Regions from separate parts of the Pontibacillus salicampi genome, predicted to be linked through region 2. Evidence: predicted binding sites of a transcription regulator. Region 2 holds the regulator's gene; each other region holds the start of a gene.
The links. The regulator Rex, encoded in region 2, represses fermentation and respiration genes when NADH is low (regulators of the CRP and FNR family bind a similar motif). The targets are predictions, from matches to a motif close to TTGTGAAATATTTCACAA.
Positions count from the first base shown of each region.

Region 1: the regulator Rex is predicted to act here: its motif matches at 3,209-3,226, upstream of cydD (thiol reductant ABC exporter subunit CydD).
Region 3: the regulator Rex is predicted to act here: its motif matches at 3,176-3,193, upstream of ACFFGV_RS12015 (lactate permease LctP family transporter).
Region 4: the regulator Rex is predicted to act here: its motif matches at 3,437-3,454, upstream of ACFFGV_RS01415 (cytochrome ubiquinol oxidase subunit I).

Region 1 covers NZ_JBHLTP010000007.1:89,732-95,718, reverse strand. Annotated here, with positions in the region: gene glmS (glutamine--fructose-6-phosphate transaminase (isomerizing)) at 1-220, shown strand, start outside; gene ACFFGV_RS09430 (GNAT family N-acetyltransferase) at 302-802, opposite strand; gene ACFFGV_RS09425 (YjcZ family sporulation protein) at 932-1,078, opposite strand; gene ACFFGV_RS09420 (DUF2268 domain-containing putative Zn-dependent protease) at 1,206-2,135, shown strand; gene ACFFGV_RS09415 (FAD-dependent oxidoreductase) at 2,214-3,128, shown strand; gene cydD (thiol reductant ABC exporter subunit CydD) at 3,278-5,005, shown strand; gene cydC (thiol reductant ABC exporter subunit CydC) at 5,002-5,987, shown strand, end outside.
Region 2 covers NZ_JBHLTP010000022.1:52,007-57,993, forward strand. Annotated here, with positions in the region: gene groL (chaperonin GroEL) at 1-159, opposite strand, end outside; gene groES (co-chaperone GroES) at 248-532, opposite strand; gene ACFFGV_RS19680 (CPBP family intramembrane glutamic endopeptidase) at 801-1,574, shown strand; gene ACFFGV_RS19685 (DUF4305 domain-containing protein) at 1,581-1,784, shown strand; gene ACFFGV_RS19690 (GNAT family N-acetyltransferase) at 1,852-2,397, shown strand; gene ACFFGV_RS19695 (MDR family MFS transporter) at 2,421-3,836, opposite strand; gene ACFFGV_RS19700 (redox-sensing transcriptional repressor Rex) at 4,129-4,800, opposite strand; gene moaC (cyclic pyranopterin monophosphate synthase MoaC) at 4,797-5,309, opposite strand; gene ACFFGV_RS19710 (ABC-F family ATP-binding cassette domain-containing protein) at 5,472-5,987, shown strand, end outside.
Region 3 covers NZ_JBHLTP010000010.1:85,613-91,599, reverse strand. Annotated here, with positions in the region: gene ACFFGV_RS12025 (ATP-binding protein) at 1-222, opposite strand, end outside; gene ACFFGV_RS12020 (Gfo/Idh/MocA family protein) at 524-1,474, shown strand; gene ACFFGV_RS12015 (lactate permease LctP family transporter) at 1,525-3,150, opposite strand; gene ACFFGV_RS12010 (aldo/keto reductase) at 3,379-4,281, shown strand; gene ACFFGV_RS12005 (MFS transporter) at 4,465-5,802, opposite strand; gene ACFFGV_RS12000 (transporter) at 5,966-5,987, shown strand, end outside.
Region 4 covers NZ_JBHLTP010000002.1:114,633-120,619, forward strand. Annotated here, with positions in the region: gene qoxB (cytochrome aa3 quinol oxidase subunit I) at 1-1,953, shown strand; gene qoxC (cytochrome aa3 quinol oxidase subunit III) at 1,957-2,568, shown strand; gene qoxD (cytochrome aa3 quinol oxidase subunit IV) at 2,569-2,880, shown strand; gene ACFFGV_RS01410 (spore morphogenesis/germination protein YwcE) at 2,933-3,229, opposite strand; gene ACFFGV_RS01415 (cytochrome ubiquinol oxidase subunit I) at 3,576-4,931, shown strand; gene ACFFGV_RS01420 (cytochrome d ubiquinol oxidase subunit II) at 4,928-5,941, shown strand.

The DNA of each region.
Region 1 (5,987 bases), on a different contig from region 2:
CGTGAAGGAAGTAGCTGCTCGTGGAGCAAACCCTTGCATCATTAGTATGAAGGGCATGGATCAAGAAGGAGACACATTTGTACTGCCAGAGGTACACGAATTATTGACTCCCCTTGCATCTGTTGTACCACTTCAGCTTATTGCTTATTACGCAGCACTACACCGCGACTGTGATGTGGATAAACCACGTAACCTTGCTAAGAGTGTGACAGTGGAATAGGATAGTATAATATAGTTTTAACATAACGGGCTACAGACAATCTGTAGCCCGTTATGTATGTTACATAATGAAAAGTTCCTGCTATAGCCTCATTTGATACCTACTATGTCCATCCTCGAATCCAACCAGTTCAAATCCATTATTCCGATAGAAGGCATTCAATTTGAAGTTATCTGCAACACAATCAAGTCTGAGATACTCTGTTCCGTCCAGATGATGCTGCATCCATCCTAGCAGTTCGCGGCCTACGCCCTTGTTCATATAGAGGGGGGAAAGGGCAAGTCTATGTAAGTACACGGATGGAAAGGTTGAGTCCTCTCCCCACATTTTCTTGTCCCATTCACTTTGTTTGGAGAGTAGAGTAAACGTAGCGGCTGCTTTGTCGTTGTCTAACACTATGTATGTGTCTCCATTCACAATAGCCTGTTCGATTTCCTCATCGTCCCCTCCTGCTAAAAGAAACCTCCATTGCTGAATACCGTTATCTTTCATCCATTGGGCACTTTCCTTTAGCAAATCCATTACAGAGCTACAATCTTCCGTACCAGCCTTTCGAATCGTTAATCCTTTTACCAAATCCATATTGCCACATGCCTCCTTTACTAAAATGTCTTCGGCATGAGAAGGACCTATCCCTGCTGTTTGTATATAAGTTTATAAGTGAAACAAACCCTATCCTTTTGAGGATAAGGTTTGTTTACTCCTATTGAATTAGCAAATGAAAGTTGCACCAACAATGATTAATAGGATAAACAATACGACGATTAAAACAAATCCGCCGCCATATCCATATCCACCTTGTTGTTTTCCACCGTAACAGCATCCGCCGCCGCCGAAACCACCGTATCCGTAACTCATAGATATCTCTCCTCTTTCCGTATTTGTAAGTGGAGGAGGCGTTTCTCCATCCTCGCTCTCTCTATATAGTATGTAGAGGGTTCGTTTTCGTATGGGTGTACAACTAGGGAGAGGATAATTAGTAGGGATGCTTGTCACAATTGCCGCAGGGCAATGCACGTTAACGATAGACGATGGATATATATGGAGTATCTCAAGATGTGGAGCGGTGATGATCATGTCCGTTATAAATACAAGACGCTGGCTAGAGGAGTTCGTAGCTAAATGTGAAAAGGGGTCTTCCTTTCAGGCAGAGTCCTATCAACGGCAGACGTTGATCAAACGATTGATCAACTATTTTCCTGATTTAGATGCTAGTACACTGCAAGGGCAACTGCAGGAGTATGGATTATTCCAGCCAAGAGAATGGAAAAAGATGAAGAAGATAGGAAAAGCGTTAGAGAAGGAGCGCACATTGGAATTAGCGCAAAAAGAGTTTCGCAGGCTCCAGAATGAATGGCAGGGACCAGACGTTCCGATTTTTATTTTTCCGATTACACGGGCTGAGGCAGATGAGGAACGGGTTTCTACGAACAAAAGTGGAGTCGCCTATGACCACATTATCTTTTTATTTGTCTCGCCTGGTTTGCCTCGCGAAAGCTTATATGCGTTATTAGCTCATGAATATAATCATGTATGCCGTTTACAGCACCTTGGCATTAGTCCTCGTGATTTAACGTTAAAGGAGTTGGTGGTATTAGAGGGGATGGGGGAATACGCCGTGAAGGAACAGTATGGAGATAAATGGCTTGCCCCATGGTCTAGTATGTACACGGTAAAGGAAGCGAAGCAGAGCTGGAAGCGGTTGTTTGTTGACGACTTACAGCTAGATGACCGGAAAAAGCATAATCTATATATGCTTGGTAAAACATGGAGCCGGTATCCTAAGTGGATTGGATATAACGTCGGCTTTCATATCGTTCAATCCTATGCTAAGGCTAACGGAACTATAAAGGGGAAAGAGCTGTACAAAAAAAGTGCAGATGAAGTAATTAAAGGATCGGGGTTTTCGAAGTAGTGCGCCGTGGAAGTGCTTTTCGTATAGAACCCTATACTTGGTAAAGAATAGAAAGAAATAGAACGAAGGGGTACGTTTATGGTACAGGAAAGCATGTTTGATGTCATTATTGTAGGAGGAGGACCTGGTGGGATGAGTGCTGCAATGGTGCTTGGCCGGGCGTTGCGTACCGTCCTGCTCATTGATGAAGGTGAACCTCGCCATGCCGTAACAAAAGCTTCGCATGGATACTTAACAAGAGATGGTATAGAACCCGATACGTTCCGGACCATTGCCCAGCAAGAGCTACAGCAATATCCTACTATTCAGAGATTGGGAGATACGGTACGTGCTGTAGGGTGGGAAAAGAGTTATTTTTCTATTGTGACAGCCTCAGGAGCTCGGTGGTGGAGCAGGAGAGTAATCATTGCCACAGGAATGAAGGAAACGTTACCGTCTATAAAGGGCTTAAAGGATGTGTATGGCATTTCGGTTTTCCCTTGTCCCTATTGTGATGGATTTGAGCGAAAGGGGAAGAGCCTCGCATTATTTGTGAGTGGGGAAAAGCTTTTATCCTTCACGAAGTTACTCTACAATTGGAGTAGGGATGTAATCGTGTTTACAAATGGTTATTCAGAGGTGCCAGTGGCTGCTCAGAAGGAATGTGAGGAGCGGGGTATTCGTATTGTAACATCCCCCGTGAAAGCGCTCCTTTCTCATAGAGGTGTGCTCACCACTGTTGTGACACACAACGGAGAGCATATTGCACGTAATGCAGGGTTTATTGACCATCCTCCTGCTTATGTTCCGTTATACATACCAGGAATTACCCACAATAAACGACACGGACTAGAGGGAGATCACCACGGGGAAACAAAGGTAAAAGGGCTATACGTTATAGGCGATGCCAAAAACGCTTTTACAGGTCTTATAGGAGCGGCAGCAGAGGGTTATGAGGCAGGGGTCGAGATTAATCATTCCCTTGTAGAAGAGGACTGGGACAGACGCAACTAATGAGTCGTCCATGTTATAAAAATGTTAATCCATTTGCGTGCATTTCCCTGCTGATTATTCTATAATATAGGAAACAGATAATGTGAAAAGATTCACATTAATGAAGCGGACGTTGCTCTAGTACATCATAGAATGTTGGGAGTTTATATATGAATGATTTAAAAAGGATGGCAAAGGAACATAAGGGAACGAGATGGTTTCTTATTCTGTCTTCTATCCTGTTAGGGCTGACGGTAATTGGACAGGCGTATTTCTTTGTGACAATCGTTGATCGAGTGTTTATACAAAATGAATCCTTTCAACAGGTCCTCCCTTATATCGGGGGCTTACTGTTGGTGTTAGTGCTGAGGGCTCTTCTCTCTTATGGAAATGGCCTGGCAGGGGTGAGGATGGCTGCGAAGGTCAAGCAGCAGTTTCGGGAAAAGCTGCTGCACAAGTTTACTAGAAATCCGATGCAGGCATCCATACAAGGGCAGTCTGGGCATAAAGTAAGTGTGCTGATGGATGCTGTGGATGAAGTGGATAGTTATTTCAGTAAGTATATCCCGCAAGTTATTGAAACATCTATTATTCCATTATTCATTCTTATTGCTGCATCCACAGAGCATATTTACACAGGAATTATTATGGTGGTGACGGCACCATTTATACCACTTTTTTACGTTATTATTGGAATCATGACGAAGAAGAAGTCAGAGGAACAGATGGATAAGATGGCTATCTTCTCAGGACGATTTTTAGATACACTGCAAGGCTTGACGACCTTGAAGCTATTCGGTAAATCAGAGCACCAGAAGAAAAGAATTGAGAAGGGAAGTCTTGATTTTCGGGATGCGACGATGGAAGTCTTGAAGATAGCCTTTGTATCTTCGTTAATGCTAGAGCTGATTTCTATGCTGAGTATCGGAATTATTGCCTTAGAGGTTGGCATACGTCTCGTGATTTTTCAAAGTATATCCTTTTCTACAGCGTTTTTCGTGCTCGTATTGGCACCTGAGTTCTACCTATCGTTAAAAGACTTAGGGAGTGCCTTCCATACGGGACGAGGGAGCATGGGAGCCGCTAACAAAATTAATGAAGCGCTGGAAGAGGAGCATGTTGTGTGGGGTACAGAAGCGTTAGGGGAAGATGCTTCTCCTCCTGCTATTCGCTTCCAACATGCTGGCTTTGAATATGAGCCAGAGGGATTTGCGTTGAAATCTGTGAGCACCACTATTTCACCGTATGAAAATGTAGCGATCGTAGGTAGAAGCGGATCTGGAAAAACAACACTGCTTTATCTCTTAGCTGGTCTAATACCTTTGAAACAGGGAGAAATTACGTTAAACGGTCGTCCGTTGCAGCACTATCAGGAAACGGCTTGGTATAGCGAGCTAAGTTATATTTCCCAGGATCCTTATTTATTTTCTGGAACTATTCGAGAGAACATTATGCTTGGTACAAATCAGGATGTATCAGAGGGAGCTGTAGAGGAAGCGATTGAAAAAGCAGGTATTGCTGCTTTAGTTGATTCTCTAGATGCGGGCTTAGATACATTGGTAGGAGAAGGCGGCAGAGGTTTATCGGGCGGTGAAATGCAGCGTATAGCCATTGCTAGAGCCTTTTTGAAGCAGCCTTCTGTCGTATTATTTGATGAGCCTACCACAGGATTAGATTTGCATACGGAGAGAGTATTACAGCACTCTATCCGGGAGCTTTCGGAGCGTGCTACCGTGATTACCGTTGCTCATCGTCTGCATACGATTCGCAATGCAGATAAGATTCTGTTTCTATCAGATGGAGTACTAATAGGGGAAGGCACGGATCAGGAGCTCATGGAAGCGTGTGCTGAGTATAAAGAAATGATATCTATTCAGCAGCAAGGGGTGACCTCATGAAGGATTTACAGATTGTCTTAAAGGAATTAGCTTTTGAAAAACGAGATATCCTCTTATCCGTCCTCTTTGGATTCCTAGCCGGGATTACAGCTGTCGGGCTGTTTGCTTCGAGTGGCTATTTAATTTCCAAGGCAGCCTTAACACCGCCAATTTATACGCTCTCTATTATGATCGCCTTCTTGAAGTTATTTGGATTTGCAAGGGCGTTTGGGAGATATGTAGAACGGTATTTTTCTCATCGGGCTACCTTTACAATCTTAAGCCGGCTCAGAGTATCGTTCTTTGAACGCATTGAGCCGCTTGCTCCAAGGATTTTTCGAGAGTATCGAAGTGGGGATCTATTAGCACGTATTGTAGGGGATATTGATCGATTGCAGCATTTCTTTCTGCGCGTCTTTTATCCGCCCATAGTATTGGTGCTCATCTTTCTTGCGACCATCTTTTTTACCACCTTCTTCTCCCTTTCTATTTCACTCCTATTACTACTTGGGGTAGGAATTACAGGGTTTGTCCTGCCGGGTTGGTTTTACTATAAACAGCGGACGATGGAACCACAGGTGAGAAAAAATCGTGGTATGCTTTCTACAGAGGTTACAGAGTTCTTCTATGGGTTTAAGGACTTGAAGCTGAACCAAAAGCTCTCTGCTAAGCAGAAACAGCTAGAAGAGGTATCCAATACGTATGTAGCAGAACAGGAACAGGAAGGAAAAGCGGAGGTCTTTCACCAATCGTTAAGTACGATGGCAACGCTCGTGGTTTCTTGGCTTGTCATTACTGTCGGCTCCTATTTAGTGGTACAAGGGGATTTGAATGGAATCTTCTTAGCCATGCTAGTAATGATTTCACTGACAGCGTTTGAGAACGCAACGCCGATGTCCCTTGTTCCTGGATATCTGCAGGATAGTAGGGTGGCAGCGAAGCGGTTGTATTCTTCTGTAGAGAGAAGAAGCACCTCAGAGAAGGAAGAGGGAGCGCGATTGCC
Region 2 (5,987 bases):
CACACCATCGTTTGTGATAAGTGGAGATCCAAATTTCTTCTCAAGAACCACGTTACGTCCTTTTGGTCCAAGTGTTACTTTAACAGCATCAGCTAGACGGTCCACACCACGTAGCATGGCACGGCGAGCGTCTTCACTAAATTTAATATCTTTAGCCATGAAAAATGCCTCCCTGATTTAAGGTATATATGCTTACTTTCGTTAATAATCTAGCTTATTCGGAACGTGTCCTGTTCCACTGCGACTCTTAGTTAATTACAGCCAGGATGTCGCTTTCCCGTAGAATTAAGTATTCGGAGCCTCCGTATTTCACTTCAGTTCCTGCATATTTGGAAAAAATGATTTGGTCATTCTCAGAAACCTCTAGTGCAACTTTCTCACCGTTTTCTGTTACACGACCAGATCCTACTGCAACTACTTTACCTTCTTGTGGCTTTTCCTTTGCGGAATCCGGCAGTACAATACCGCTTGCCGTTTTTTCTTCTTGCTCAACAATCTCAATTACAACTCGATCACCTAATGGCTTTAACAAATCAGACACCCTCCTCAATTAATCTTAAATGATATTTGTCATCTGATTTATTAGCACTCTCATATCGTGAGTGCTAACACAATTCTTATAATAATGAATTCGCTTTAATTATGCAAGTGAAAAGATGCAATTTTTTCTACTTCGTATTCCCTATTTTTGTGAAGCTGGTGAGGAAATAGTACAGACATGTGTTTCGTTTCTTTATCCGTCTAAAAATGTGTTACAATACGTAGAATGAAAGAAATGTGTGTAAAGGAGTCGTTGAGCTTTGCCAAAACGATACTGGTATACCATAGTAGTATATGTACTCATGCAATTCTCTGGAGCAATCGGCATGCCATTACTTGCCTTTTTGTTTGGATATGATGTCGATTTTAGCGGTATAGAGCCTTTCCTACAAAGTCTCCGCGAGCTTCCGGGCAACCAGTCGACAACGTTGATTGTAACATGGAATTTGATTAGTTTTTCAGTGGCATTAATTGTCATCCTCTTACTACTTCGACCTGATATGAGAGATACCTCCCTCAAGCGGGATGAAATATCTTTAGGGAAAATAGTACTATGGAGTGTTATTGGAATCTTCCTTTCCTATTCAGCACAAATTGTGGCGTCACTGATTGAGCTAGCGCTCGGCATTCCGCAGGCTTCGGCCAATACGCAGAACTTAATGAACATAGCCAAGTCCGCTCCTATTTTCATCATTATTATTACGATTATTGCGCCAATTCTAGAAGAGTTGATTTTCCGCAAGATTATTTTTGGATCTATTTATAAACGGACGAACTTCTTCGTTGGAGCGCTCATATCATCACTCATCTTCGCAGTGGTTCACCAGGACCTTACGCATACACTGAAATATGCGGCGATGGGCTTTGTGTTTGCGTTCCTTTATGTCAAGACGAAGCGTATTATCGTACCGATTATTGCGCACATGGCAATGAATTTAATTGTTGTGCTGATACAATTTATGATATCTCCTGAGCAGTTAGAGCAAATGGAGAAACAGCTTGAGAATGCTCAAGCTATCATTTTGGGAGGCTAACCTACTATGCGATTGTCACCCCTATTCATGGCCTTTCTTTACTTTATTGTGGGGATCGTCTTCACCTATGTAGCCATACAAGGAGCAGCGATGAATGATTCGGTATGGAATCTATTCACCGTATTCATGGCGTTACTTGCCACCTTTGACTTCGCTGTATGTATACGATTATTTATGGTGCACTTCCGCACTCGCAAACAAAATAAATAACGACATCACAGAAAAGACAGATTCGCTTCGTTGGAGTCTGTCTTTTTTTATGCCTTAGGAGGATTTTATGCCATTAACGGGAGAACATGTTCAACTGACGGCTTTTGAAAAAGAAGATCTGCAAACGATAATACAATGGCATCAGGATGCACGGTTCCTTCGCCAATTCGATGCGGCGATTGCCAAACCGAAAACGATGCAGGAGATGGAAAAGTGGTATGAGGAGGCAGCCTCCTCCAACGATGGATTTCTGTTTGCCATCCGGACAAAGGAAACAAATACGCTCATCGGCTATATGGAGCTCGACAGTATTCTTTGGAACCAGCGAAATGCCTGGGTGTCTATCGCCATTGGAGACGATGCGTATCGTGGAAAAGGGTATGGAACGGAGGCGATGCAGCTGCTTATGGCGTTTGCCTTTGAGGAATGTAATTTACACCGATTGCAATTAACGGTATTCGAGAACAACGAGCGTGCCCTTCGTATGTATGAGCGTCTTGGCTTTACGAGAGAGGGAGCCTTTCGAGAATATGTGTACCGCGATGATCGGCCTGTGGATATGGTGCTGTATGGTTTATTGAAAAGAGAATGGAAGGAAGGCTCCGCTTCCTGAATATAAAGAAAGAAGCAGTGGATTTAGCTATCCGCTGCTTCTTTTTCTTCATCGTCCTGTACGCCCTTCATAAAGAAGGCAAACGGAACGGCAATTAACACGAGAACTGTGGATACGAGAAATGCTTCATTTAAGGTTTGCAGTGTCGCTTCGGTCATATTAGACTGTCCTGCTGCAATTTGGGCTCGTCTCGTTTCGTAGTACACGGAGAAGAACACGATGCCAAAGGAGGACGAAATCTGGCGTAGTACGTTGTTCATCGCCGATCCTTGTGCGACCTGCTCCTCTGGTATGCTGTTCATCCCTGCTGTTGTCGCTGGCATGTTACTAAGACCAAGTCCGACACCTCGTACCATATTTAAGGCTAGAATGACCCAATAGGACGTTGATAATCCAACCATGCCGAGCCCTGTTGTAGAGGCCGCAAGCACGAACAACCCAATGGGGATGACCCATTTTGGCCCTTTCTTATCAAGGATGCGCCCACCTATCGACATGAAAATTCCGCTTGCTGCAGCTGCTGGCAAGAAGAGCAGACCCGTTTTAATTTCTCCTAGTCCATATACGTTTTGAATAAGCAATGGTAATAGAAAGATACCCGAGAACAGCCCAATGGATGCGGATCCTGTTACAATCGTCGAGATTGCATAGGTCGGGATTTTGAATATGGATAAATTTAATAACGGCTGCTCCTGCTTGTTTTCATAGCGTACGAACAATACGAGAGCAAGAACACCGACTGCGATAAGAGCAATGTTGCTAAGCTGCGTTAGAGCCTCGAGCGTTTTCCCACGTCCTAAGGCATAGAGGATGCCCCCTACTCCGAGGGTAACGAGCACAAATCCGACTGCATCGAACTTAAGATCCGTTTGTTTGTCTGTTTCCTTCAAGTACCTTGTGGATAGGATAATTCCGATTAGGCCGAATGGAATGTTAAATAGGAATAGAAACGGCCAGGCAAAGTACTGGATAATGACTCCCCCAACAGTCGGTCCAATAGCAGGGGCAACCATGGCCGCAATCCCGTAAATTCCAACGGCTAGTCCGCGTTCGTTTTTCGGAAAGGCGTTGAAGATGAGTGCCATCGCTATCGGCATCATCAGCCCTCCGGCAATCCCTTGTACGAACCGCGACAGGATAACCATACCCAAGGTTGGAGAAAGGGAGCCGCTTATGGAGCCGATGATAAAAATGACCAGCCCGCTTACATACACTTTCTTTTTCCCATACCGGTCGCCTAGAAAGCCTGTCAGCGGCATCGTCATTCCCATCGCAACCATAAAGATGGTCAGCATCCACCCGACGCTGACGGCATCTGAATCAAATATCTCAATAAATCGTGGTATAGTCGGATTCAGCATACTGTTATTTAATATGACCGTAAACGTCCCAAACAGCACCGCCACTACCACGAGCCATTTATTCGATAATCTGCTCATAATATCCCCCTTTGTCCTTTATTTCGTGTCCCGAATAATCTCTAATATATCATATTTTGTCGAATGAAAGGTAATATATCGTTTCTATTGAAATGTATATCCTTTATGATTACCTGTCTAAGCCCCACCATATCCTTATCAGCACATCCCATTATTTACAAGCTGGGCTGCTTTCGACTTGTCTTAAGTCTGAAGGGCTCAAGTCCGATTACGAATGCGATGATTAGAAGTAGCTCCTATACAGCAAAACAAAAAACGAACCTCAGCGAAAATGAGATTCGTTCTTTCTTCCTTATTCGATTATATCGTTTTCCTCGAGCATCGTCTCGCCCTCTTGAAGTGGATAGTGCTTCAGGAAGTAGACTAACGCCTGCAGCTCTACAGCCAAATCAATGTGATGGACACGGATGTGATCTGGCACGGTTATTCTTGCTGGCGTAAAGTTCAAAATACCAACCACACCTGCTTCAATTAATCGATCAGCTATTCCCTGAGCAGCTTGAGCTGGTACTGTAAGAATCGCAACGGATACATCGTCCTTCATTCGCTCTTCTGCCTCATCAATATGGTAGACGGGCACGCCTCCAATGTCTGACCCGATCTTGTCGCTGCTCGAATCAAATGCCATGACAATCTTCGTATTGTTATTCTTCGTGAAATTGTAATGGAGAAAGGCCGTTCCCAAGTTCCCTACCCCAATGAGTGCTACGTTTGTCGTTTCATCCTGATCCAGTGTCTTGCGGAAGAACGTAAGTAAATAATGTACGTTGTAGCCATAGCCTTTCTTCCCTAGTGCCCCAAAGTAAGAGAAATCTCGTCGAATGGTTGCTGAGTCCACCTTCACTGCTTCACTGAGCTCTTTGGAAGATACTCTTTGCTTCCCTTGGCTATGCAAGTTATTAATAAAGCGATAGTAAAGGGGTAATCTCTTTGCTGTCGCTTGCGGTATTTTCTGTTGATCTATTTCCATGGATTGTCCCCCTTTTCGTCTGACGGTCTATGGTAATCTCCACTTTTTCCCCCGGTCTTCTCTGCCAGATAGGTTTCCCCGATTATCATTCCTTTATCAAGGGCTTTACACATATCATAGACGGTTAAAGCTGTGGCAGAGGCTGCCGTCAGCGCTTCCATTTCCACACCGGTGCTGCCTTTCGTCTTCACTTGCGTTTCGATGTGAAGCCGATACTGCTGCCCTTCCTGCTGCCAGTGAAAGGACACATCTATCCCTTTCAGCGATAAGGGATGGCACATCGGTATCCAATTAGATGTATTTTTGGCCGCCATAATCCCTGCTACCTGGGCAACAGCCAATACGTCGCCTTTCTCAATGGTTTGCTGGGTTATAGCCTGGTGAACGGCTTCGTCCACGACGATGCTAGTATGTGCGATTGCGGTACGAACACTTTCTTGCTTTTCCGATATATCTACCATATGAGCGCGTCCTTGCTCATTAAAATGTGTGAACTCTGACATGTGTGTAAACCTCCTAAAAAGGTACAAAGCCATTTTGCCAGGGCATGTTTTCTTAAAGTGTACCAAAAATTAACTAATTCGTATAACGTTTCACATGCGTGCGAGCATCTTGCTTATTCCGGTCCTGTTAAGATACACTTAACAGAGATGAGGTGAACGACCATGATACTAATGCAGGCAAATAATTTAACGAAACGCTTCGGCGCTGACCTTATTTTATCGAATATTAAATTAGAAGTACACACTAATGATCGGATTGCGATAGTAGGACGAAACGGTGCCGGAAAGTCAACCCTATTGAAAGTGCTCGCGGGAGACCTTCCGTATGAGGAAGGGGAAATCCATAAACCAAAGGATGTTTCCTTAGGGTTTCTTGAGCAGCATACAGGGCTTGAATCAGATAAAACGATATGGGAGGAGATGGTTACTGTCTTCTCCCATCTACAAGAAAAAGAGGAGCAGCTGCGCCGAATGGAACAAAAGATGGCGGATCCCGACCTAATCGAGCAGCAGGACCAATATCAGAAGCTGCTACGGGACTATGATGCTCTGCAAATAGAATTTAAGAATGAGGGCGGCTATCGTTACGAAGCAGATATCAATGCGGTGTTAAATGGCCTTCAATTTAAACATTTCTCCGTAGATACGAAAATCTCCACCCTAAGTGGCGGACAGAAG
Region 3 (5,987 bases), on a different contig from region 2:
AACAAAGAGTGGAACAGCTACCTTTAACCACCTTTTTTGAAGCTTAAAGGCTAATTCATGACCCAACAATAAGGCTCCAATATAATGAGGCAGGGCACGCAGCGTATTCAGAAAAACTAATGAGAAAGCTGTCATCATAAGTGTGCTTCCGTCGGGGTTTTTCTGTAATGCTTGTACCTGACCTGTTAACCCAACCTGGTCAGCGCTTAGCCATAACGGCATAGTCGCACCTATTATAATCAATAGGATATAAATCCAAATACTTTTCAGTGACGATAACCTTGTAATGAAAGCAGCCAGCTCTCCTTTCCCAATATTCTAAAACATTAATATCAATCACTCTACCACATCTCTCCTGGTATTTTAATATAGATAGGAAAAATTTATACAAATTTACAAATAGACGATTAAAGATGCACTCCAAGTCGAGTGGTGATAGGAGAAACGGCTAGTGTAAATATGGTACGGTAAGAGTAGGATATTATTTCCTAATCCATACTTGATTTAAAGGGAGGAATTGAAAATGAAATGGGGAATACTAGGAGCAGCTAATATTGCGAGAAAAGCTGTCATACCTGCAATACAACGAGCGGGAGCTGACGTAGTAGCTATAGCCAGCCGAAGTGGATCGGCAGAAGAGATGGCAGAGGAGTTTGGAATACCAAAAAGCTATGGAAGCTATGAGGAGTTACTAAATGATCAAGAAATAGAGGCTGTATATATCCCTGTTCCGAATCATTTACATAAGCAGTGGACCATTACAGCTGCAGAAGCTGGGAAGCATATTCTATGTGAGAAGCCAGCGGCATTGACCCATGACGATACAAAGCAAATGTTAGAGAGCTGCAAGGAGAATAATGTCTATTTCCTTGAGGCGTTTATGTATCAGTTTCACCCTCAGCATGAACGAGTAAAAGAGCTGATTATTGCCGGGGAAATTGGACAGGTTCAATTTATGAAGGCTAGCTTTTCTTTTCTGTTTGATAAATCAACGAACAATATTAGACTAGAAGCAGATAAAGGAGGAGGGGCGTTATGGGATGTAGGATGCTATGGAATACATTCATCCATGAAAATTCTTCAGTCCACTCCTAAAACAGCACAAGGGCTCCTGCATATGGATCAGAAGCATCAAGTAGATACTACAACCTTTGTACAATTAGAAATGGAAAATGGAACGATGGCACAAATTGATTGTAGCTTTGATGCTCCGATGCGACAGGCATATGAGGTGATTGGTACAAACGGGACTATTAAGGTTCCGCGTGCCTACCGACCAGATAAAGATGATCATGAAGGGTTAATTCAACTGGAGAATCAAAATGGCGCGTACGAAGAAAAGGTGTATGGAGATCAATATAAATTACAAATAGAGACACTGGAGCATGCTATTGCTAACAATGAATCATTGGAGAAGTATCATGAACTTACGTTGGAAAATAGCCGAATATTAGAAGAATTATATCGTACGTAACTAAAGAGGCGGTCTGGTATAGCTAACCTAGACCGCCTCTATTATTTTCTTCAAATGAATAAGGTTTGACCAAACGTGACGATGCCGGTCACTAGTAGGAACACCATGCTGTATTTTAAAGTAAATCGAAACAGTTCAGCTTCTTGTCCAACTAATCCAACTGCACCAGAAGCTACGGCAATGGACTGAGGAGACAGCATTTTTGCCATCACACCTCCGGAGGTATTGGCAGCAACTAAGATTAGCGGAAGTACACTGATTTGCTCAGCTGTAATTTGCTGCAGACTACCAAATAGTGCGTTGTTAGATGTTACGGACCCTGTTAAAAATACACCAATCCAGCCTAGAACAGGGGATAAGAAAGGAAAATAATCAGATGTCGCCGCTAGCGCTAATCCTAATGTGGAAGATTGCCCTGAATAATTTGCGATAAAGGCAAATCCAAGAACCATCATAATGGTAAAGATGGGCTTCGCCAGCTCTTGCATAGTTTCCCGAAGTGTTTCGAGGGCGGCTTTAATAGGAATCTTTAACATAATTATGGAAAGCACGGCTGCAAGCAGAATGGCAGTACCTGTAGCAGAGATAAGATCAAGCTTAAGCACAGCAGCATATGGAGTTTGTTCTGTTACGATAGGCTGTGCTTTTAGAACTAGGTTATGGAGATTTGGCATAGGGATATGGAGGATAGTATTTGCCAGCACCCCGCCTTCAGTAAATAACCGCTTAAAGGGCTGAAGACTCCATATAGTAACCATTAAAGTAAGTGCAATAAAGGGGGACCATGCTTTCGCAATCATTTTTCCTGTTAAGTGAGGTATCTCCGTTTTATCGGCTTGCTGTGCTCCTAAAAGCATTGCTTCTTTTGGCTGCCATACTTTTGTAAATAGAGCAAGTACTACGAGACTAAAAATGGCTGACGTGATGTTAGGTAATTCTGGTCCTATAAAGGTTACCGTCAAGTACTGAGCAATAGCATAAGAGGCACCAGATACTAATGCAGCAGGCCACAGCTGACTAATTCCTTTCATGCCATCCAAAATCATTAATAACAGAAATGGGACTGTAAATGATATGAGAGGTAAGGAAGTTCCTAAAAATTGTCCGATGATTTTTGGGTCGATGCCACTAACTTGTCCTGCGACAATTACAGGAATACCCATGGCACCGAATGCCCCGGAGGCAGTATTAGCAATTAAGCATAACCCTGCAGCCTGTAACGGTTTAAATCCTAGTCCTACCAGTAATGCGGCAGTAATAGCGATAGGAGCTCCAAATCCTGCTGCACCTTCCAAAAAAGCATTGAAGGAAAACGCTACTAACAGCATCTGTATTCTAGCATCATTTGATATAGAGGAAATGGAAGTACGAATAATAGTAAATTGTCCACTTTTAACAGATAGTTTATATAAATACACAGCAGTAATGACAATATAGCTAATGGGCCAAAAGGAGAAGGCAAACCCATAGCCTGCAGCTTCTGTTGCCATATGAACAGGCATATTGTAGATACTTATTGCAATAAGGAAAGATAAAGCTACCGTTAAGAAAGAGGCAACGGTTCCTTTAATTTTAAATACGGTTAAGGCAAGAAAGAAGAATATAATAGGAATAGCGGCTAATACAGCAGATAACCAAATGTTGTTTAGTGGATCGTACGCTTGAACCCAAGTCATTATCTATCACCCTTATAAATAGTTTATGTGAATTATTTCACATATTCATTGTAACGCTTCGCAATAAAAGTGGTAAGTGCAAAAGAATGATGAAAAGGCTTGCATTTACTGCGTTTAAGTAAATGTCATCGTTTGGACAAATTGAAAGCGTTCTAATAGATTTTTGTTGTTCTATGCATTAAAGTAATCGTGTAAGCAAGATTAGTTTTAGGGTTGGAGGGTTACATAATGGAGCGAATTAAACTAGCAGCTGACTTATCACTATCGCGTATTATTCACGGAGAGTGGCGTTTATCTGATTGGAATTATACAGATGAAGAATTACTGGAGTTAATAGAGCATTGCTTGGAGCTTGGAATTACTACGTTTGACCATGCTGATATTTACGGAAGCTATACGTGTGAATCTATATTTGGGCGTGCATTAGCAAAAAAACCAGAATTAAGAGAACGGATGGAAATTGTCACCAAATGCGGCATTGTCTTAGAGTCTCCCAATCGACCAGACCATCAATCACATCATTACAATACGAGTAAAGCCCATATCAAACAGTCCGTTGAGAATTCCCTGCAAAGTCTAGGCACGGATTACATTGACCTTCTGTTAATCCATCGACCTGATCCTTTCATGGATCCAGAAGAGGTGGCTGACGCTTTTCATGAGTTAAAGCAAGAAGGGAAAGTACGTCACTTCGGGGTTTCTAATTTCAAGCGCCATCAATTGAATATGCTCCAGTCGTTCCTGAATATCGAGCTTGTTACGAATCAAGTTGAATTATCGGCATACGAGCTTGAGAATATTCAGGATGGAACACTTGACCTTTGTATGGAGAAACGAATGGCACCTATGGCATGGTCACCTTTAGGTGGGGGAAATATCTTTACGAGCGAAGAGGAAAAGGCAGTACGTCTTCGAGCTGCGTTAACAAAAGTTGCTGGTGAGATAGATGCCGGTGGGATAGATGAGGTTCTGTATGCATGGTTATTAAATCACCCTGCAAACATTATGCCGATTGTTGGCTCAGGTAAGACGTCAAGAATTGATAGTGCTGTTTCGGCACTGAATCACACCCTAACGAGGGATCAGTGGTTCGAAATCTACACTGCCTCCATGGGACACGATATCCCATAATTCGTACGTTGGTACCTGTCGAATTTTAAATAAGCAACAAATTGTGATAAAAGCCATGACTGTCGAACCAGTCATGGCTTTTGTCGATTTATTATACTGATTCACTTATGACATAATATGACGTGCTCTAAGCATTATCTAAAACTTCATGTAAAGCGATTAGCCTTTTTAAAACCCCTTTTCTCATTCCTCACTATACCTCAATAAAAACCTCAGTCCAAAGGAAATTAGCATAATAAGCAACAAGAATAAAAAGGTATATTGAAAGGACGGAATGGAGTATGGCTCTGCTCCAAGCTCTAGGAATAAACTTGCGAACACTGGTCCTGAAGCTGCACCTACGAATTGAATCAACTGCTTTAACCCTATACCTGACCCAATTAACTCATCCGGCAGAAAGCGAGATACTTCGTTAGTCGTACTAGATGACAGGCTTGAGAATCCGAAGCTTGTAAACATATACCCTATCATAATCATATATTCGTTGACAGGGGATAGGAAATAGAATACTAGCGTCGAGATGGTTAACAGAATGTGGGCAAGTAATATGATTCGACTATTCCCAAATCGATCAATAAGTCTGCCTACATAGATAGCAGCAACAGCTGATAATAACGCACCCGGGAATATTATGAATCCTACAGTGGTCGGGCTCTTATCATATACGTTTTGCAGCATGAGTGGCATGATGACCAGGATAGCAAAATGAGTGCTGAAGCCAAGGTAGCTCATATATAGGATGATGCGGTAGTGTTTATATTTCAATAGCTCTGGCTGAATAAATGGCAGTTTCATTCGGTGGATACGCCGCCACAATCCAAACAATACAGCAAGGCCTACTACAAGATAATACCAGGTGAACGTTGAGATGAATAATAGAAACGATGTCACGCTTATCCCTGTTAAGAAGGCACCTGTAATATCAAATCTCCCTTTTTGCAATTGTTCATTAGGCAGCATGTTATAGAGAATTGGAATAAGCAGAACGACAATTAAGGTAAACAGGAATAAGTAATTCCAGTTTAGCTGGTCTGTAATAGCTCCTCCAACCACCGGACCCAAGCCAAATCCTAAGGAGGACGCAGAGGCAACAAACGCCATGGCCCTGCCACGGATGCTGTATGGTACATACCTTCCTGCGAACACATAGGAAAGCCCTGGAATGGCTGCAGCGCCGGCTGCTTGAAAAAGACGAGAGGCAATTAACCAAACAAAATGGTTAGTAAAGAAGCCTGCAAAAGAGGCTATACCAAATAGCGTCATTCCTATGATTAGTAATCTTCGTAACGGTACGTAGTCAGATAATCTTGTATAACCAATTGTGAAGATTGCGAGTACAATAGAGTAGCCAGATACAACCCATGCTCCTTCGGATGGTGTAAGGGAAAAGTCGTCCAGTACATTTGGTAATGCCACGTTAAACATAGTTGTGTTCATGACCACAAGCCACACAGCCAGGCTCAACACCAATACTGTTTGAAAAGCGTGCTTTGTTTGTTCTGATGATTGGTCTTGCTGCATTTCTTCTCCCTCCTGTTTGTATCCGTAAGTATCGGTTTGAACACTCGAAGAATATATCACAATATAGTTGGAATGAAAATTATTATGATTGTTCATGCAATAAGACGGGTGACGGGAAGTGATATAATATGGGGAGAGAGAACATCCTGTAGGAGGAAAGGTTATGGTTATTTTTCAACGCCTAT
Region 4 (5,987 bases), on a different contig from region 2:
ATGAAATTAGATGAATTTTTCGTCACAGGTGAGCCGTTGATTTACGGAGCTCAAGTTTCTATCGTCCTGACCATGATCGGTGTTGTTTTTGTATTAACAAAATATCACAAATGGACGTGGCTTTGGAAAGAATGGCTTACCACCGTTGACCATAAAAAACTAGGTGTCATGTACATTTTATCGGCTGTATTGATGCTATTCCGTGCAGGCGTAGATGCTATGCTGATGAGGGCACAATTAACATTTCCGGAATCTGGGTTTCTAGATTCTCAGCACTATAACGAGATTTTCACCACGCACGGTACCATTATGATTATCTTTATGGCTATGCCGTTTTTAATTGGACTTATGAATATCGTTGTTCCTTTGCAAATTGGAGCTAGAGATATGGCATTCCCTTTCTTGAACTCGGTAAGTTTCTGGACATTCTTCATGGGGGCTATGCTGTTTAACGTGTCATTCGTTATTGGGGGCTCCCCATCTGCGGGTTGGACGTCTTACGTACCACTGGCTAATAATGATTTCAGTCCAGGGCCTGGGCAGAATTTTTATCTGCTTGGAATACAGGTAGCTGGTATTGGAACATTATTGACGGGAATTAACTTCCTTGTCACGATTCTTAGAATGCGTGCCCCTGGCATGACCTTAATGCGCATGCCAATGTTTACATGGTCTACTGCCATTACATGTATTCTAATAATCTTTGCCTTCCCAGTCCTAACGGTAGCACTTGCTATGATGACGATGGACAGAATATTCGGCTCCCACTTCTTTACATTAATGAATGACGGGATGCCGATGTTATGGGCCAACCTATTCTGGATTTGGGGACATCCTGAAGTGTATATCGTTATATTGCCTGCTTTCGGGATATTCTCTGAAATAATCAGTACGTTTTCCCGAAAAAATCTATTCGGTTACAAGGCTATGGTGTATTCTATGGTAGTTATTGCACTGTTAAGCTTTATCGTATGGGTGCACCACTTCTTCACTATGGGTGCTGATGCATCTGTTAACTCGTTCTTCTCCGTTACGACAATGGCGATTTCGATTCCAACGGGTGTGAAAATTTTCAATTGGCTATTTACTATGTATAAAGGCCGAATTAAGATTAATACAGCTATGCTATGGGCACTTGCCTTCATCCCGAACTTTGTCATTGGCGGGGTAACAGGTGTTATGCTTTCTATGGCAGCAGCTGACTATCAATATCACAACACATATTTCCTAGTATCTCACTTCCACTATGTGTTGATATCCGGTACTGTATTTTCATGTTTCGCAGGACTGTATTACTGGTATCCGAAAATGTTCGGACATAAGCTTAATGAGAAAATAGGGAAAGTAAGTTTCTGGTTATTTGTCATTGGATTTAACGTTTGCTTCTTCCCGATGTATTTCTTAGGGTTTGCCGGGATGCCAAGGCGTGTGCATACGTACACAGAAGAATCAGGCTTCTTCGAGTTAAACTTTGTGGCTTCCATCGGTGGGGCTTTAATGGCACTAGGATTTATTGTGCTAGTGTACAATATTTATTATAGTGTTCGTTACTCAGAAAGAATTACAACAGGCGATCCATGGGATGGTAGAACGCTAGAATGGGCTACTCCGGCTCCTGTACCTTTCTATAACTTTGCTAAGACTCCTGAAGTACAAGGACTTGATCCGTATTGGGATATGAAGAAACAAGGAAAAGCAGAATTGGACTTAGATAAAGAAGAGTTAGAGCCGATTCACATGCCGGATTACTCTAGTGTGCCAATTATCATGTCCACCTTCTTATTCATTTCCGGTTTTGGACTTGTATTTGAATGGATGTGGATGGCCATTCTCGGAGCAGTGGGTACGATTATTACAATGATAATCCGTTCCTTTGATCCTGATGAAGGCTACCATGTCGAGGTGGAAGAAATTAAAGAAACAGAGCGCAAGGTGCGCGGAGAGGAGGCGTAATCAATGGGACATGCAGAAGCAATAGATCCAAATAAGCCGCTTGAATTACAAACGGAAAAGAACCGTTTAAATATCCTCGGATTTTGGATATTCCTAGGAGCAGAAGTTGCTCTTTTTGGAACATTATTTGCTGCCTATTTCGTCTTAACCGGACGCTTGGCAGATGGCCCAGGTCCAGCAGAATTATTTGAAATAAAGGGTGTCCTTATTGAAACGTTCATCCTTCTTACAAGTAGTTTTACATGTGGTTTAGCTATCCATGAGATGCGGCGGGGCAATAAGAAGGGCCTCATGATTTGGTTTATCTTGACGCTGTTACTAGGGTTAGGGTTCTTATACTTTGAAATTGAAGAATTTATCCACTATGTCCACGAGGGTGCCACCATGCAAACGAGTGCCTATTGGACTAGCTTCTTCACACTGCTTGGCACCCACGGGGCTCACGTGAGTTTAGGTATTGGCTGGATGATAATGATTTTAATCCAATTAGCACGTCATGGTCTTAACACCACTACTGCTAGGAAAGCGTTCATTATTTCCTTATACTGGCACTTCTTGGATGTCGTGTGGATCTTCATCTTCACAGGTGTGTATTTAACAGGGATGGTGATGTAAATGAGTAATCAGCAAAATCATGATCATTTCCCATGGAGTCACGTAATCGGCTTCGCATCTTCAATTGTATTAACGCTTATTGCCGTTTGGGTTGCTTTATACTCAAGCTTCACCACAACAATGATTCTTTGGACGATATTAATCCTTGCTCTTGTTCAAGCTGGAATCCAGCTATTCATGTTCATGCACATTAGAGAAGGAGATAGCAATACGCAAATAGGTACTATGGTGTATAGTGCGATTATAGGCGTTATCATTGTAGGTGGCTCTGTATGGGTTATGAATGCAATGATGAGCGGAATGAATATGTAGCAGACGAAACAGCCCATCCTTACAGAGGATGGGCTGTATTATTGATGTGAAGTTACGAAATTCGTTTTGTGATGAAAGGCATCTTATCGAAAATTCTGTTGCGTGTCTGCTCTTGCTGGAAGAAAACGATATAGAAGGCATAGTGCGCATATACGATATTTAACATAAATAGAATGAGCAGAGACGTATAGGCAAGCCCTGTAACAGATAGAGAGGCAAACTCAACAATAAAGTATGCCCACATTCCAACGATAAGAGGAAGCTGAATTAGAGCTGTTGTACGATGCTCCAGCCATAAGAATAGGGGGGTGATGGTTGCGAATATAACATAAACTAGTAAGACATCCATTTATAATCCACTCCTTCGTGGCAATTGTGTCTATTTTGTGAACTTTATCTTATCAACACTATACCAATATTTTCATTGATTGAAAACCCTTTCATTCAATATTCTTCACTATATTGTCACATATATATCTATGCATATCTCTTGTATCCTATAAGACTATTCTTTAGACTGGAGATACGAGAAATAATGTGAAGTTAATCACATATAATGTGAAATGAGTCACAAAATTGTCATCAGTTATTCACCATTATTTCGTTTGCATCCTTTATCCTTAAGGGTATTAGATAATAGAATTCACTTTAATAAGTACTTTAACAATGATTAGGTAACAAGGGGAGGCAGCTAGATGATGGAACTAGATAGTGCAATGTTAAGCAGAATGTTAACGTCTATGACATTAGGCTTTCATATTATATTTGCAACCATCGGAGTTGGAGTTCCGCTTATGATCTCCATCGCTGAGTTTATCGGTATAAAGAAAAACGATGCACACTACACGCTTTTAGCTAGAAGATGGACAAGAGGCTTTATTATTACGGTAGCAGTGGGGGTTGTGACAGGCACAGCCATTGGACTACAACTGTCTTTATTATGGCCAAGCTTTATGCAAATAGCAGGGAAAGTGATAAGCTTACCATTATTCCTTGAAACATTTGCTTTTTTCTTTGAGGCTATTTTCCTCGGAGCTTATTTGTACACATGGGACCGGTTTAAGAAGCCCATTTATCATTGGCTATTATCCATCCCTGTATTTGTAGGTGGAGCACTTTCTGCATTCTTCATTACAACGGTCAATGCGTTTATGAATACACCGCAAGGATTTGACCTGGAAGGAAAAACGCTTGTAAATCTGCAGCCGCTGGAGGCTATGTTTAATCCTGCAACGCCGACAAAGGTGTTTCATGTCTTAGCTTCGAGCTATTTAACATCTGCAGCTATTCTTGCAGCTATTACAGCGTTTATTATTTTGAAGAATAAGTCTACTGATTATCATAAAAAGGCTTTAAAGCTTACTATGACAGCCACGTTTTTGTTTGCTATCTTAACGGCTGTAGCAGGGGATTTGTCTGCGAAATTCTTAGCTGAGGAACAGCCTGAAAAACTGGCTGCCGGAGAATGGCACTTTGATACTGAGGAAGGAGCTGACTTAGTTTTATTCGGTACACTCTCAGAGGACAACGAAATAAAAAATGAGATACGAATACCTAATGCACTCAGCTTTTTAGCTCACGGAGATTTTAACAGCGAAGTAACAGGATTAGATCAAATACCTGAAGATGAACAGCCGCCCCTATGGATTCATTACATGTTCGATTTGATGGTCTCGTTAGGCATGTATGCACTTGGTGTTTCTTTCTTATATTTAGTACTGTCTAGATTTAAGCGCTGGAGTGAGCATAATAAATGGCTATTGTGGTTGATTGTGTTAAATGGTCCACTGGCTATGCTTGCAATTGAATTTGGCTGGATATATGCAGAAGTAGGTCGCCAGCCTTGGATTCTAAGAGGTTATATGAAGGTAGTGGAAGGAGCGACAACTTCCCCGCATGTCGGATGGATGTTCCTGCTATTCTTATTGCTCTACATTTTGCTTGGAACCATTTGCACACTAGTGCTCCGTAAATTGTTCAAGGATAATCCGGCTGAAGCTGAATTAGAGCACCGCTATCCTGAAATTGCGGATGGAGGTGGTAAAGAATGAGTTATGAATTAATCGGAATTACAGTCCTTTGGATATTTTTGTATGGGTATTTAATTGTTGCATCTATTGATTTCGGTGCCGGATTTTTTGCCTATTATGCAAAGCAGACAAAGCAAGATCACATTATAAATAAATTAATATCTCGTTATTTGTCACCGGTATGGGAAGTTACGAACGTGTTCTTTGTATTCTTTTTCGTTGGACTAGTCGGCTTCTTTCCCGACACCGCTTATTACTACGGTCAGACGCTGTTAGTACCGGGGAGTATTGCCATTATCCTATTAGCAATTCGCGGCTCCTTTTATGCCTTTGAGAATTATGGATCGAAGCAAAGTAATGTGTATATGTTCTTATATGGAGCTACTGGGCTGTTTATCCCAGCAGCTCTATCAACAGCGTTAACCATCTCAGAAGGAGGTTTTATTGAGGAAACGGCAGACGGCGTACGGTTATTAACAGGTGAGCTCTTAACAAGCCCTTATTCCTGGAGTGTAGTATTTCTAGCAATTGTGTCCGTACTGTACATTAGTTCTGCATTTCTAACCTTTTATGCGAATCGAGCAAACGATATGGATGCTCGGGAATTAATGCGAAAGTATGTGCTCTTTTGGAGTTCTCCGACTATCATTGCCAGTCTTACTACGTTCATTGCAATGAGTCAGCATAATAATGAGCATTTCGAAAAGATGCTCGACCTCTGGTGGATGTTTGGAATATCGGTAGCCTTTTTCCTTGGTGCTGTTTTCCTTATCTATCAGAAGAAAAACTTCGGACTCGCCTTTATCTTCGTAATGATGCAATTCTTTTTCGCATTCTTTGGATATGGCGCTGCTCATTTACCGTACCTGTTAACCCCTTATATTACGTTAGAAAGCGGGGTAACAAATGATGCGATGGGCCTTGCCCTTGTTATCGCATTTATAGCAGGACTGCTGCTTTTAATACCATCGTTAATCCTTTTGTTACGTATGTTCCTATTCGATGCAGACTATGTAAAAGGAAAAAAATAACTAACAACACATCTCTTGCTAATGTAGCAGGGATGTGTTTTTGGTT